Regions from separate parts of the Halomonas sp. MES3-P3E genome, predicted to be linked through region 2. Evidence: predicted binding sites of a transcription regulator. Region 2 holds the regulator's gene; each other region holds the start of a gene.
What was found. The regulator PhoB, encoded in region 2, activates phosphate uptake and scavenging genes when phosphate is short. The targets are predictions, from matches to a motif close to TGTCATANNNNTGTCANA.
Positions count from the first base shown of each region.

Region 1: the regulator PhoB is predicted to act here: its motif matches at 1,556-1,573, upstream of phnC (phosphonate ABC transporter ATP-binding protein).
Region 3: the regulator PhoB is predicted to act here: its motif matches at 2,191-2,208, upstream of CXF87_RS00405 (inorganic diphosphatase).

Region 1 covers NZ_PJBT01000022.1:14,842-19,133, forward strand. The annotation lists gene CXF87_RS08350 (methyl-accepting chemotaxis protein) at 1-1,336, opposite strand, end outside; gene phnC (phosphonate ABC transporter ATP-binding protein) at 1,640-2,485, shown strand; gene phnD (phosphate/phosphite/phosphonate ABC transporter substrate-binding protein) at 2,482-3,351, shown strand; gene phnE (phosphonate ABC transporter, permease protein PhnE) at 3,361-4,191, shown strand; gene CXF87_RS08370 (phosphonate dehydrogenase) at 4,201-4,292, shown strand, end outside.
Region 2 covers NZ_PJBT01000182.1:148,328-152,619, forward strand. The annotation lists gene CXF87_RS13310 (copper chaperone PCu(A)C) at 1-102, shown strand, start outside; gene phoR (phosphate regulon sensor histidine kinase PhoR) at 1,138-2,424, opposite strand; gene phoB (phosphate regulon transcriptional regulator PhoB) at 2,427-3,116, opposite strand; gene ubiA (4-hydroxybenzoate octaprenyltransferase) at 3,240-4,130, opposite strand; gene CXF87_RS13330 (chorismate--pyruvate lyase family protein) at 4,166-4,292, opposite strand, start outside.
Region 3 covers NZ_PJBT01000001.1:82,114-86,405, reverse strand. The annotation lists gene CXF87_RS00420 (2-dehydro-3-deoxygalactonokinase) at 1-59, opposite strand, end outside; gene dgoD (galactonate dehydratase) at 63-1,211, opposite strand; gene CXF87_RS00410 (FadR/GntR family transcriptional regulator) at 1,254-1,973, opposite strand; gene CXF87_RS00405 (inorganic diphosphatase) at 2,285-2,956, shown strand; gene CXF87_RS00400 (carbohydrate kinase family protein) at 3,056-4,018, opposite strand; gene CXF87_RS00395 (aldo/keto reductase) at 4,084-4,292, opposite strand, start outside.

The sequences.
Region 1 (4,292 bases), on a different contig from region 2:
CGCCATGAACGATACCTTCAAGCGACTTGCCTGCTTGGTTGACCAGGTTCGAGCCGGTATCGACTTGGCCGATACTGTCCTCGACGAGTTTCTTGATGTCTTTCGCGGCATCAGCACTGCGCCCTGCCAGGTTACGTACTTCGTTGGCCACCACCGCAAAGCCACGCCCTTGCTCGCCCGCGCGGGCGGCTTCCACTGAAGCGTTCAGCGCCAGCAGATTCGTCTGGAAGGCGATTTCATCGATCAAGCCGACGATACCGGCAATCTTGCGGCTTGAGGCATTGATACCTTCCATCGCTTTGACGGCTTGACCTGCGATCTCGCCCCCGGCGTTGGCTTGCTGGCTGACTTCGTGCACGAGCTTGTCTGCTTCGGAAGCGTTGTCTGCATTCTGACGCACGGTCGAGGTGATTTCGTCCATCGAGGCCGCGGTCTCTTCGATATTTGAGGCCTGCTCCTGAGTACGGCGGCTGAGATCGTCGGTGCCTAGCACGATTTCATCGGCGGCGACATTCACGGACTCGGCGTTATTACGAACGGACATGACCACCTGCGAGAACTTGGTTTCCATGCTCTTTAACGCCCTGAGCATCACGCCAAACTCGTCCTTGGCTGAAGCGTCGACGTTGTTATCGAGCCTGCCTTCAGCCATGGCATTGGCGAGTGCTTGCGCCTTGCCCAGCGGCGTCATGATGCCGCGAATCAACCACATTGAGAGCAGGATGCCGAAGATGATTGCCGCCACCATAACGCCGATAACGAAGTTGCGCGTCCAAACATAGTCGCTTGCTGACTGCTGGTTATTGGCGGCGGCTTGCGTGCTGTTACGGTCGATGAGGCCCTGAATCGCTGTGAGCACTTTAGGGTATTCAGCACGTAGCGTGGTGGTGGCAATCTCTCTTGCGGCATCATAATCATTGCCGATCATTGCCGCGTTAATCTCGTCGATACCAGCGCGCAAACTGGCGAGAGACACAATGAACTCTTCGGCTATCGCACGCTCCTGATCATCAGAAACACGCTCAGGGAAGTAATCACTCCAGGCGGCGTCGATAATAGCGTCGTTCTCCGCGACCTCTTGTTGCGTCGTGATGGCAGATGCTGGATTCCGATCACGCTGTTCGGCCGTCACTTTTACCCGGTTGCCGAGCAGTGCTTGGTTGACCTTAATAAGACTACCCAAGGTGAGCACGTTCCCCTCATAAGTCCTATTGAGGGCATCGTTGGTTTTGCTGAGACTGGAAAGACCGATAATACCGACGACGATTAACATCAGGATGCACGCGCCTAAACTTACGGCTAGCCGCAGTTTAACGCTTCGATTTAGAAGTAGCATGGGAAGGTCTCGTGAAAGCCCGCAGCGCGCTGCATTGGGTAGGTGGAAGCAATCTCAGTAACCGCATGCGCTCAGGTAAAAGCGCATATTACGAGTAACGTTGATGCATTATCGGCACGCGCAAATAAAAGTTTAATTTTTTTAAATTTATAAATCGCCAATTTCTTATGTCATTACATGCTACCCACCCCTTTGATGGTCATTAACTTATCATCTGCATGACACAGCTTTGTCACCTAGGAGCGCTAACGTTGCATTGTAAGTCACAATAAAGTGAGCTTATACATTGCAGAAGGTGATCCAATGGAGCCTGTTCAATCCTCTGACTTAATGCTCCGCATCGAGAAAATGGGGGTGACATATCCTGGGAATGTTCTCGCACTTCGACCCACCACCGTTGATTTCCACAAAGGCGAGTTTACGGTTCTACTCGGTCTTTCCGGTGCAGGTAAATCTACGTTACTGCGCTCCCTCAACCACTTGGTGCGGCCCAGCACCGGCAAAGTGATCTCGGCCGAACTAGGTGCGCTCGAAACCATTACTACGGTACGCCGCCATCGGTGCAAAACCGCCATGGTTTTCCAGCACCATCAGCTCATTGAACGCCACACTGCGCTCCAGAATGTGCTGACGGGTCGGCTTGCTTACCACAGCACCTGGCGCAGTTTGTTTCCGCTACCCAGGCAGGAACAGGAGCTTGCCCTGCACTGCCTGGATCGCGTAGGCCTGGCTGAGAAGGCGCTTACCAGGGTCGATCAGCTTTCCGGAGGGCAGCAGCAGCGCGTGGGTATTGCTCGTGCCTTGGCGCAGCAGCCCGCCATGATCTTGGCGGACGAGCCAGTGGCCAGCCTTGACCCAGCCACGTCTGAGCGAGTGCTAACGTTACTGCGAGACATATGCCGTGAAGATGGTATTACCGCCATTATTTCACTGCACCAGCTGGAATACGCCCAGCGGTTCGCTGACCGCATTATCGGTTTAGCGAATGCCCAGATCGTTTTCGATGCGGCCCCCTCCCAGCTAAAGCAATGCCACCTTAATGAGATCTACCACGGTGCGAAAGGGACTGCGTCCGAAGCCGCTGACACCCCTGAACCCAACCTTTCATCTACACATCCTTCCCCGATAAAACTGGAGATTGCCCAATGAAACCGCTATTCAGCTTTTTCTTCGCCATCTGTCTTATGATTGGAATTGTGATGCCAGCCATGGCGGCGGACGCTGATCCAAATCCGGATCTGTTAAAAGTCGCGCTACTCCCCGATGAAAATGCCTCCGAACTGATCAAACGCAACCAGCCATTGAAAGACTATCTTGAAAGCACGCTTGGCAAAGAAATTGAGCTAATCGTCACTACAGATTATTCCTCCATGATCGAAGCTATGCGCTTTGGTCGCATCGACCTCGCCTACTTCGGGCCCCTCTCCTATGTGATGGCAAAAAGCAAAAGCGAGATCGAGCCCTTTGCGGCCATGATTGTGGATGGCAAGCCCACCTACCGCTCCATCATCATTGCCAATGTCGATTCCGGCATTGAGTCCTATGCCGATATCGAGGGCATGAAGATGGCTTATGGCGACCGAGCCTCCACTTCAAGCCACCTGATTCCCAAAACCGTGTTGCTTGAATCGGCTGGTTTGGAAGCAGGAGAGGACTATGAAGCCCATTTCGTTGGCTCCCATGATGCCGTGGCGGTGAACGTTGCCAATGGTAATGCAGATGCTGGGGGACTATCGGAAGTAATCTTTGAACATGTGATGGACCGCGGCCTGATAGATCGCAGCAAGGTTAGGGTGTTGGGTCACAGTGGGGAGTATCCGCAGTACCCCTGGGCGATGCGTTCCAACTTGAACCCGGAACTCAAGCAGGAGATACAAGACGCTTTCATTAGCATTGATGATGAAGAAATCCTGAGCAACCTAAAAGCCGAAGGTTTCGCCGTTATCACTGACGCCGATTACGATGTGATCCGGGAAATGGGTAGTCTGCTCGACCTTGACTTCGCCAAGATGTAAGGGGGCATTATGAATCAGACCAAAACGGATCCGCCGGCCCTTTCATCATTCTCTCCTGACGCGGTGCTGGCCGAACACGCGCGCGGCTGGCGGAGTAAGCTCTTCCAAGTGGGCTCGTTACTGGCAGTGGTTCTCCTGGCGAGTTGGTACGTGGACTTGCTGGATTTTCGCACCCTAGCCAACGGGGTTCCTGCCATCGCCACCCTGCTGGGTGAATCGCTACCGCCCGATTTCACCAATGCCAGGGATTGGATGTCTCCGCTGGTCGATACGCTCGCTATGAGCATTGCTGGCACGTCGATAGCGGTCATCGTTTCCGTGCCCCTGGCGTTCCTGGCCGCTCGCAATACCTCGCCCCATCCCGTGGTCTTCCACGTGACCCGCACGTTACTAAACGCTCTGCGCTCGGTGCCCGAGTTGATTATGGGCATTATCTTCGTTGCGGCAGTGGGTTTTGGCGCCTTGCCGGGCGTGCTAGCGCTCGGTCTTCATTCCATCGGCATGGTGGGTAAATTCTTTGCCGAAGCGATTGAGCATGTCGACCCAGCCCCAGTGGAAGCCGCCAATGCCGCTGGCGCGACTCGCTTACAGGTTCACTGGCACGCGGTGCTGCCGCAGGTTCTTCCGCAGTTTGCCGATGTCTCCATCTATCGCTGGGAATACAATTTTCGCGCCTCGACGGTCATGGGCATGGTGGGGGCCGGCGGGATCGGCTTCGAGCTAATGGGCTCTTTACGCGTCATGCAGTATCAGGAAGTCAGCGCCATCCTGATTGTCATACTCGTTATGGTGACGATGGTGGATAGCCTTAGCGGCCATCTTCGTAAGAAATTTAAGTAAGGAAATCAAATGAAACCAAGGGTTTTCATTACCCACCGGGTACACAACAGTGTGCTGGAAAGGCTGGAACAGAGCTGTGAATTAATCACCAACCAGTCAGA
Region 2 (4,292 bases):
ATCACGCTAACCTTTGCTGAACAAGGTGATGTGGACATTGAGGTCTGGGTACAAAGCGCCCAGGAAGGTAGTGAAGCCGCGGATGGGCATCACCATCACTAAAAAAAGTTGCTGCCTATAAAAAATTAGACCCCGCATAATGGGGGTCTAAGGACACAATATCTGGACAATAACTAACGCTAGCTTCCTTTCCTTTTGCGGGATTCCAGCCTTGGAATTTAACCCTGACCAGCGTTTTGATTGTCGTTTGATTCATTCCTTGAATCGACCTGCATCCCTATCGGTGTGACACGCTTCTGCGTGTCACACCTCTATCGTAATATATTTCAACATAATTGCAAACTTTTGTTACCAAACGTTTCAATCGCCTACGTTATGCGTTAAATATTTAGCGGTATATTCTGCTTGAGCACTAGTACGATGGGACTCTGCCATAACATTAGGGCGATCGAATCCTAGACCACTCATGGATGAATGGAGAGAATAGCCCATTACATAAATACAAAAAGAGATGGAGGAGTAAAAATAAAACAATGTAGAAGTAAGTATTATAAGCTTACAAAAAAGCAGGCAGCAAAAAAATTAGGCCCCGACTAGCGAGGCCCGATATCAGAATAGGCTATAGGTAATAACTAACGTTAGCTTCCACTCCTTGTGCGGGACTCCAACCTTGGAATTAACCCTGACTAACGTTTGATTTCCTAACGATTCATCCTTGAACCTAAAAAGCATCCTTGCCTTTGTAACATCCTGTCAATCTACCTTTCATCCGTTGAAAGGGCATTCTTTGATATCTAAAAAGATAATTAATGATTAGTCCGCTACTGCTATTTTTTACCGATCCTTTTTACAGATACAAACTCTTCGTCATATCGTCAGTACAATGTTTATCTAACCTATCAATACGTCCTTACCTGTTTTTAATATTGCAGCTAGCATGCCAAAAACTCAACAAAAAAATTAAAACACATGAAATCAACAGCTTAATAAAAAAAATCAAGATAAAGCACTCTGTTAACATCGGAATACCAGGCCTAAAAACTGTATAAAAATGGCACATGAGTAAACTCTTACCAATTTTACATGCCAATATTGCACACTTTTACAGGTATTGTGTGAGAGGTCGCTTAATGAGACCTATACAAGACGTGAAGCGGGAAATGAGCAGCGAAAAAGCGCCCCTTTACCCGGGTGGGATTCAATCTGTAATTGCGCATCGTGGCGTAATAGTACGTGCTTAACGATCGCCAAGCCTAAGCCAGTGCCGCCAGTTGCGGTGCTACGGCCTTTATCGACACGGTAAAAACGTTCGGTTAGTCGGGGAATATGGACGGGATCGATGCCTTCACCATTGTCTTCCACATCAATACAGCCGCCGCCAGTCGCGCTAGATTTCCAACGTAAGGTGATGTGGCTACCTGCTGGCGTATAGCGAACGGCATTGAAGGCGAGGTTAGAGATGGCGCTACGAATTTCCTGTTCACTACCCAGCAGGCGTGCATCGCTTTCAAGCGCGACAGTAATGGTATGGCGCTGATTCGACAGCGCCAGCGCATCATCACAAATGCTTTGTAGCAAAGGCCCTAGCGACAGCGGATGGTGATCTTTCCCACCCTGGTCGATTTCCAACCGGGAGAGCAGCAATAGATCATTGACCAGATTTTGCATTCGCTGCGTCTGTTCCTGCATCTGGTTGATGCTTTTACCCAAACGCGGAGGCAACTGGTCAGCAATATCGCTGTAGGTTTCCAGATAGCCGGAAAGGACGGTTAGCGGCGTGCGCAGCTCGTGAGAGACGTTGGCAACAAAGTCGCGCCGCATCTGTTCCAGGCGGTGCAAGCGCGTGATATCCCGAGCCATTACCAGCCGTTCATCGTCGCCGTACAGGGTAATTTGATACTGCAGGATTCGACGCTCGTCAATCGGCGATGTCAGCGTTAGCGGCTCGCCATACTCTCGCGCGTTAAAGTAGCGGATGAAGCTTGGCTCACGCAGTAGGTTGGTAATGTGCTGACCACGATCATGGGCAGTTTGTAGCCCCAGCATGTTCGTTGCAGCGCTGTTCCACCACTCCAGATCACCGTGGCGGTCGAGCATGACCACACTGTCGCGCATCGCTTCAGACGACTCTTGAATACGGGCCAAGGTAGCGCGCAGCCGACTTTGCGTTATACGCTGGCTTTTCTGATAGCGGTATAAACGATCAAACAATTCACCCCACATACCGTGAGCGGCAGGCGGCTCATCGTGAGGATGTAGGGTTAGCCATAAATAAAGTTTGCGTAGCTGCCGCAAGTGATAAAACAGACATACTGCAAGCCCTGCCGCAAGCCCTAGCCCTGCTGAGCCCAATAACCAGCCTAAGCAAGTACCCAGTGTGGCCAGCCACGCTAGACGCCACAGTTCACGGCTCCATAGGCGCACATTTACACCCGTGCAGAGAAACGGTATCCGGTACCCCGAACCGTTTGAATCAGGTTTTGATGCACATCGCCCAGCGCTTTTCGTAAGCGTCGAATATGCACATCGACCGTACGCTCTTCGACATACACATTACCACCCCATACTTGGTCAAGCAGTTGGCTACGTGTGTAAGCGCGCTCTTGATGGGTCATAAAAAACTGCAGAAGACGATACTCGGTCGGCCCCATTTCCAACGCTTTGCCGTGTGCGCTTACCCGGTGACTTACCGGATCAAGCAGCAGGCCATTAATCTCAATCGGATCTTCAACGCCACGCGGCGTCGCGCGGCGCAGCACTGCTTTTAACCGTGCCACCAATTCGCGGGGCGAAAAGGGCTTGGTGATATAGTCATCGGCACCGGCTTCAAGCCCTTGGATCTTATTATCCTCTTCGCCTTTAGCGGTGAGCATAATAATGGGGATCTCGGCGGTGGCTTCTTCGCGCTTCAACCGCCTAGCCAGTTCAATACCGCTGGTGCCAGGCATCATCCAGTCAAGCAGCAATAAATCAGGTTGGTGGTCAACCACCATGGCATGAGCATCCTGGGCGTTATCTGCTTCGAGCACACGGTAGTCAGCCATTTCCAGCGCTACCGCGATCATCTCGCGAATCGACGATTCATCATCGACAATCAGAACGGTTTTGGCGGTCATACCAGAGCCTCACGGTGTGCAAAAAAGCCAGTTCAAAGAAAACAGTTCAAAGAAAACAGTTCAATGACATGTCAGTGACGATAACACCATGACTTGATGACAGTTACATGACAATGGCAGTTACTAACCCGCCGCAGGCCACCAACTTAGCGCAATACCAGCAAAAATCAGCAGCCCCGACCAGTGATTATTCAGAAACGCCTGGAAACAGGGATCCCGCTCCTGATAACGAATTAAGCGCTGCTGATGCAGGAAAGTTGCCGCCATTGCAGCGAGCCCTAGCCAAAAGAACCCACCTAACCCGACCCGCCAGCCTACCCATGCCAGTAACCCCAGGGTAGCTACCTGGAGTAGGCCGATTATCAGGCGATCCGCGTCGCCAAACAGCACGGCTGTCGATTTAATGCCAATTTTTAAATCATCGTCGCGATCGACCATGGCGTATTGCGTGTCGTACGCCACCGTCCATAGCACGTTTGCACAGAAAAGCAGCCACGCTTCCAACGGCACATGGCCCAGCACGGCGCCAAAGGCCATTGGAATTGCCCATGAGAATGCCGCCCCCAGCACCACCTGGGGAAAGTGGGTATAACGCTTCATGAACGGGTAAATAACTGCCAGAAATACCCCGCCCAACGAGAGCAGCACCGTAAACCAATTAGTCAGTAGCACCAGAATAAACGCTGCGGCCACCAAACCAATAAACAGCAATTGAGCCTCGGTTTCGCTGATTCGACCTGTGGCGAGCGGGCGATGCTTAGTGCGTTTCACATGGCCATCGAAATGGCGATCTGCATAATCGTTCACCACGCAGCCAGCCGCGCGCATGACGTAAACACCGGCCACAAAAATCAGCAGTACATCACGGCCGGGTACCCCTTCAGCGGCAATCCACAGCGCCCAAAGCGTCGGCCACATCAACAGCCACGTGCCAATGGGTCGATCCAAACGCATCAGCTGTATAAAATCTGCCACGCGAGCCCATCCCTTCGGCCGCAACAGTGAACGATCCATGCTTACCTCACGAAAAATAAGATGCAGGCGCTAGCCTAGCGCGATGGCAGATCAAGGTCATCCGCCATCGCACGCAAAAAATACTCCTGCACCAATAACGACAGCCCGCCGTGATAAAACACCGAGCGTCGGCCCCAGGTACAGTCACTTTCGATACCGTTC
Region 3 (4,292 bases), on a different contig from region 2:
GCAATCCAGGCCAACTGATATGCTATTTCAGTCGTTTCACGCATCGCGCTTGATTCCATGGCTTACCACTCCGCAATTGAACCGTCTTCATGCGTCCAAACCGGGTTACGCCAGCGGTGCCCCACTTTGGCGCGCTCCTCAACGAACTCTTCGTTGATCTCGACGCCAAGCCCTGGGCCTTGGGGAATGGCGCAGAAACCGTCTTCAATGGCGAGCGGCGATTTATCGACCAAGTAGTCGAGAACGTCGTTGCCCTGGTTGTAGTGGATGCCCATGCTCTGCTCTTGAATAAAGGCGTTGTGGCTGACTGCATCCAGCTGTAGCGATGCGGCCAGCGTTAACGGACCGAGCGGGCAATGGGGTGCCAGGGCGACATCGTAGGCCGATGCCAGGGCGTTGATCTTTAGCCCCTCGCTGATCCCGCCGCAGTGGGAAATGTCGGGCTGAATAATGTCGATCATGCCGTCGGCCAGTAGGTCGCGGAACTGAAAGCGGGTGTGCAGCCGTTCCCCGGTGGCTAGCGGGTAACCCAGGCCACCGGCAATATCCTTCAGGCAAGGCAAGTGCTCCGGGGCGACCGGCTCTTCCACGAACATCGGGTGAAAAGGCTCCAGCTCGCGCAGCAGTGCTTTGGCCATTGGCCGATGCACACGGCCATGAAAGTCGATCCCAATGCCAACATCCGGGCCCACGGCGTTTCGCGCTTCCGCGACTCGTGCTACTGCTTCATCAATCTTGCGATGGGAGTCGACGATCTGCATCTCGGGGGTGCCGTTCATTTTGAAAGCCGTAAAGCCTTTTTCGACCAGCGCTTTGGCGCCAGCGCCCACGTCGCTTGGTCGATCGCCGCCGGTCCATGCGTACATACGCATTTTGTCGCGCACGGCACCGCCTAACAGCTGGTGAACGGGCACACCCAGGTCGCGACCTTTAAGGTCCCATAGCGCCTGGTCAATACCGGCAATCGCACTCATCAGAATAGGGCCACCGCGGTAGAATCCGGCGCGATACATGATGTTCCAGAGGTGTTCGATTCGGTGCGGGTCCTGGCCGATTAGGTAGTCGGAAAGCTCGTGCACGGCGGCTTCAACGGTTGCGGCGCGGCCTTCAATCACCGGCTCGCCCCAACCGTAGCAGCCTTCGTCAGTCTCGATTTTGAGAAACAGCCAGCGCGGAGGAACTTGCCAGGTCTTGAGCTTGGTAATTTTCATGTCCGGTCATCCTTTTGGATAGGAAATATTTAGTGAGTAATGTTAGCTAACAATGCCAAGGTCAATGGCGGTGCGGCGCAGCACTTCTCTGGCGGCGGTTTCTGCAGCGCTGGCATCGCGATGGCGAATAGCGTCAAGTACTTGACGATGGCGGGCGAGGCTGTCGTCCAAGGTGTCAGTACGGTGTTGAGAGCCATGAATCAACGCCATGATAGATGGGCGCAGTAAATGCCCCATTTGTCGCCAGACTAAATTGTGACTAGCGCGATAGGTGGCATCGTGAAAGGCAACGTCGTATTCCGCATGCTCATCGCGCGCATCAACGCTGCCTGCGGTGTTTTCCATACCCGCAAAGGCGCGCTCCAAGCGTTCGAGGTCTTCAGCTTCAGCGGCCTGGGCGGCGAGCCCGGCGACTACTGGTTCGGCAGAAAAACGAAAGGCGTAAATAGCCCGTACCAGCTGAGGGTCAAGATTGACCAGGCCGGTCATCCACTCGCTCATCAGCGGGTCAAGCAGGTGCCAGTCGCCCATTTCTCGCACCAGCGTGCCCCTACCCGCCGTACGTTCCAGTAGCCCTGCCGCGGAGAGGCTGGTTAGCGCATTGCGCACCTGATTGCGGCTCACCGCAAAGTGTTTGCTGATATCAAGCTCGCGGGGGAAGGTAGCACCCGGCTGCCAATGGCCTGTCAGCAGCGCCTGGGCGAGTAGGCGCGCTAACTGTTCAGCGCCCCCCTGGTGGGGCGGTAGAGCGTCCAGCGTCATGTTTATCTCTTATTTTTTATTGGATGAATCTTAGTCTAGTAAATGTCTGACATTTAAACAAGTCATGCCATAAGAGTCTTTAGATAGCCGGTGACGCCTTACCCAATCAAAAAAGCCCACACCGGTTTGCAACAGATGTGGGCCAGTGACTAACGACTCGTGGGGATGCCGTGGCGTAGCATCCAATTTTGAAAAGTAAGAAATGCCAACTTCAGACTGTCATTACTCCGTCATTTCTCCTCGCTAACGTATCTCAATAACCAATGGAGAACATGATGCGGAAAAAACTATTACTCACAGGTGTCGCGTGTATGACGGCTTTAGCGTCTGCTGCTCAGGCTGAGGTGCTAGGCGGATTGGCGTTTTCTGACACTACGCCCATTGCCCAAAACATGAACGCAGCAGATGAGTTCACAATTGTAGGTGATGACGACTTGATGACTATGGATGCCATCAATGCAGATGGCTCGGTAAGGGCTATTGTTGAAATACCAACGGGTACATCGGCGAAATGGGAAGTCAGTAAAGATGATCCCAAAGCGGTTTATTGGGAATATAAAGACGGTGAGCCGCGCGTGGTGAGTTATCTGGGGTATCCCGGTAATTATGGCGCTATTCCAGGCACGGCTCTGCCAAAAGAGTTGGGCGGTGATGGGGATCCGCTCGACGTGATCGTTTTGGGTCAAGCCGTTCCTCGTGGTGAAATTGTCGACGTGAACGTGATCGGTGTACTGAAAATGCTGGATGGCGGCGAGCAAGATGACAAGCTAATTGCCGTTCTCACCCAGGATTCACCTTTTGCACACATTGAAAGCATGGCGCAGTTGGATAGCGAGTACCCAGGTGTCAGTCAGATCATTGATCTATGGTTTGCCAATTACAAAGGGCCTGATGGCGGGATGGAAGGGCTTGGATTTGACGATGCAGAATCGGCAAGGGCGGTGCTAGAAGCCGCAGCTGAAAACTTCGCAGCGATGCAATAGTATTCAAATCACAGTAATTGACATGCCCAACTAACATTGGTGACCGCTCTGGCGGTCACCAAACTCGCTGATCAAACAAGCCAACCTTACTGGCCAGTGTTAAGTGTTCCGGATCGCCTCGATATCCCTATACGTTGGCAGCGCTGCGTAGGCACCTGGCCGAGTGACCGCGTGGGCACCGCAGTGGCAGGCGGTATCCACTGCGCGACGAAGAAAGTCGGCATCGTTGTGCCAGTTCTCATTGATGCCGTGGGCCGAGAGTTCCGCCAGCAGCCCGCCAATGAAAGCGTCGCCACCCGCGGTGGTATCGACTGCTTCAACCTTGGGTGGTGTGATGCGCTGGTCGATACCGACGCCTTTGAGTACGACATCGTTGGGGCCGTCGGTGATTAAGATAACTTTTACCCCTGCCGCTAGCCGCTCTGAAAGCCACGACTCCGCAGGGTGGTCGGCACGCAAGTAGTCGAGCTCTTCCTGGGAGAGCTTGAGCAGCTCAGCGCCGTCTAGCAGCTGCGTGACTAAGCTGGCATCCGCTTCGCCACCGGGCCATAAATTGTGACGCAGGTTGGCGTCTACGCTGACCAGGCAACCTGCCCGTTTGGCCATGGTGGCCATTGCCAAGGTGACATCGGCAATCTCAGGGTCAGTCAGGCTGTTGCTACACAGGTGTAAAATAGCGGGGTTCTCAAAGACACCGTGGGGTAGGTGCTCAAGACGATAAAGCAGATCAGCCGCGGGTGGGCGATAAAAATCAAAAGTGCGCTCGCCCACGTCATCCCGGGAAACAAACGCCAGCGCTGTGCGGGCTTCTCGGGTAAATACCACGCCGCTGGTGTCGACGCCGTGACTGTTGAGTTCGCGCACGATGAAGTGCCCAAACGTATCGTCGCCCACCATGCCTAGAAACTGGCTGGGTACGCCTAAACGAGCGCAGGCGACCGCCACATTAGCGGGAGCACCACCGGCGTAGGGCGTAAAGGTTTCCTGTGCATCCGTTGCCGCCCCTAGACGGCTGGAGAGCATATCCACCAGTGCTTCCCCAAAGGCGATGATTGGCGTCATCAGTGGCTCCTTAGTGTAATTAACGTAATAGTTGTTTTGTACCGCGTCGTTTTATACAAATAGCCTTATGCCACGCAGTGGCCGCGGGCGGCTTCTAGCAATTCATACCAGGCTTCCCGAGGTAGCGTGGCAGGGCCTTTGAGCATGTCGTTGATTCGCTCAGGTTTAACGCTGCCAATGACCGGTACTGGCGAGTTAGGAAGACTGCGCAGCCATGCCAGCGCTAAAGCACTAGGGGTGCTATCAAGCTCTGTTGCCCACTTATCCAAACATT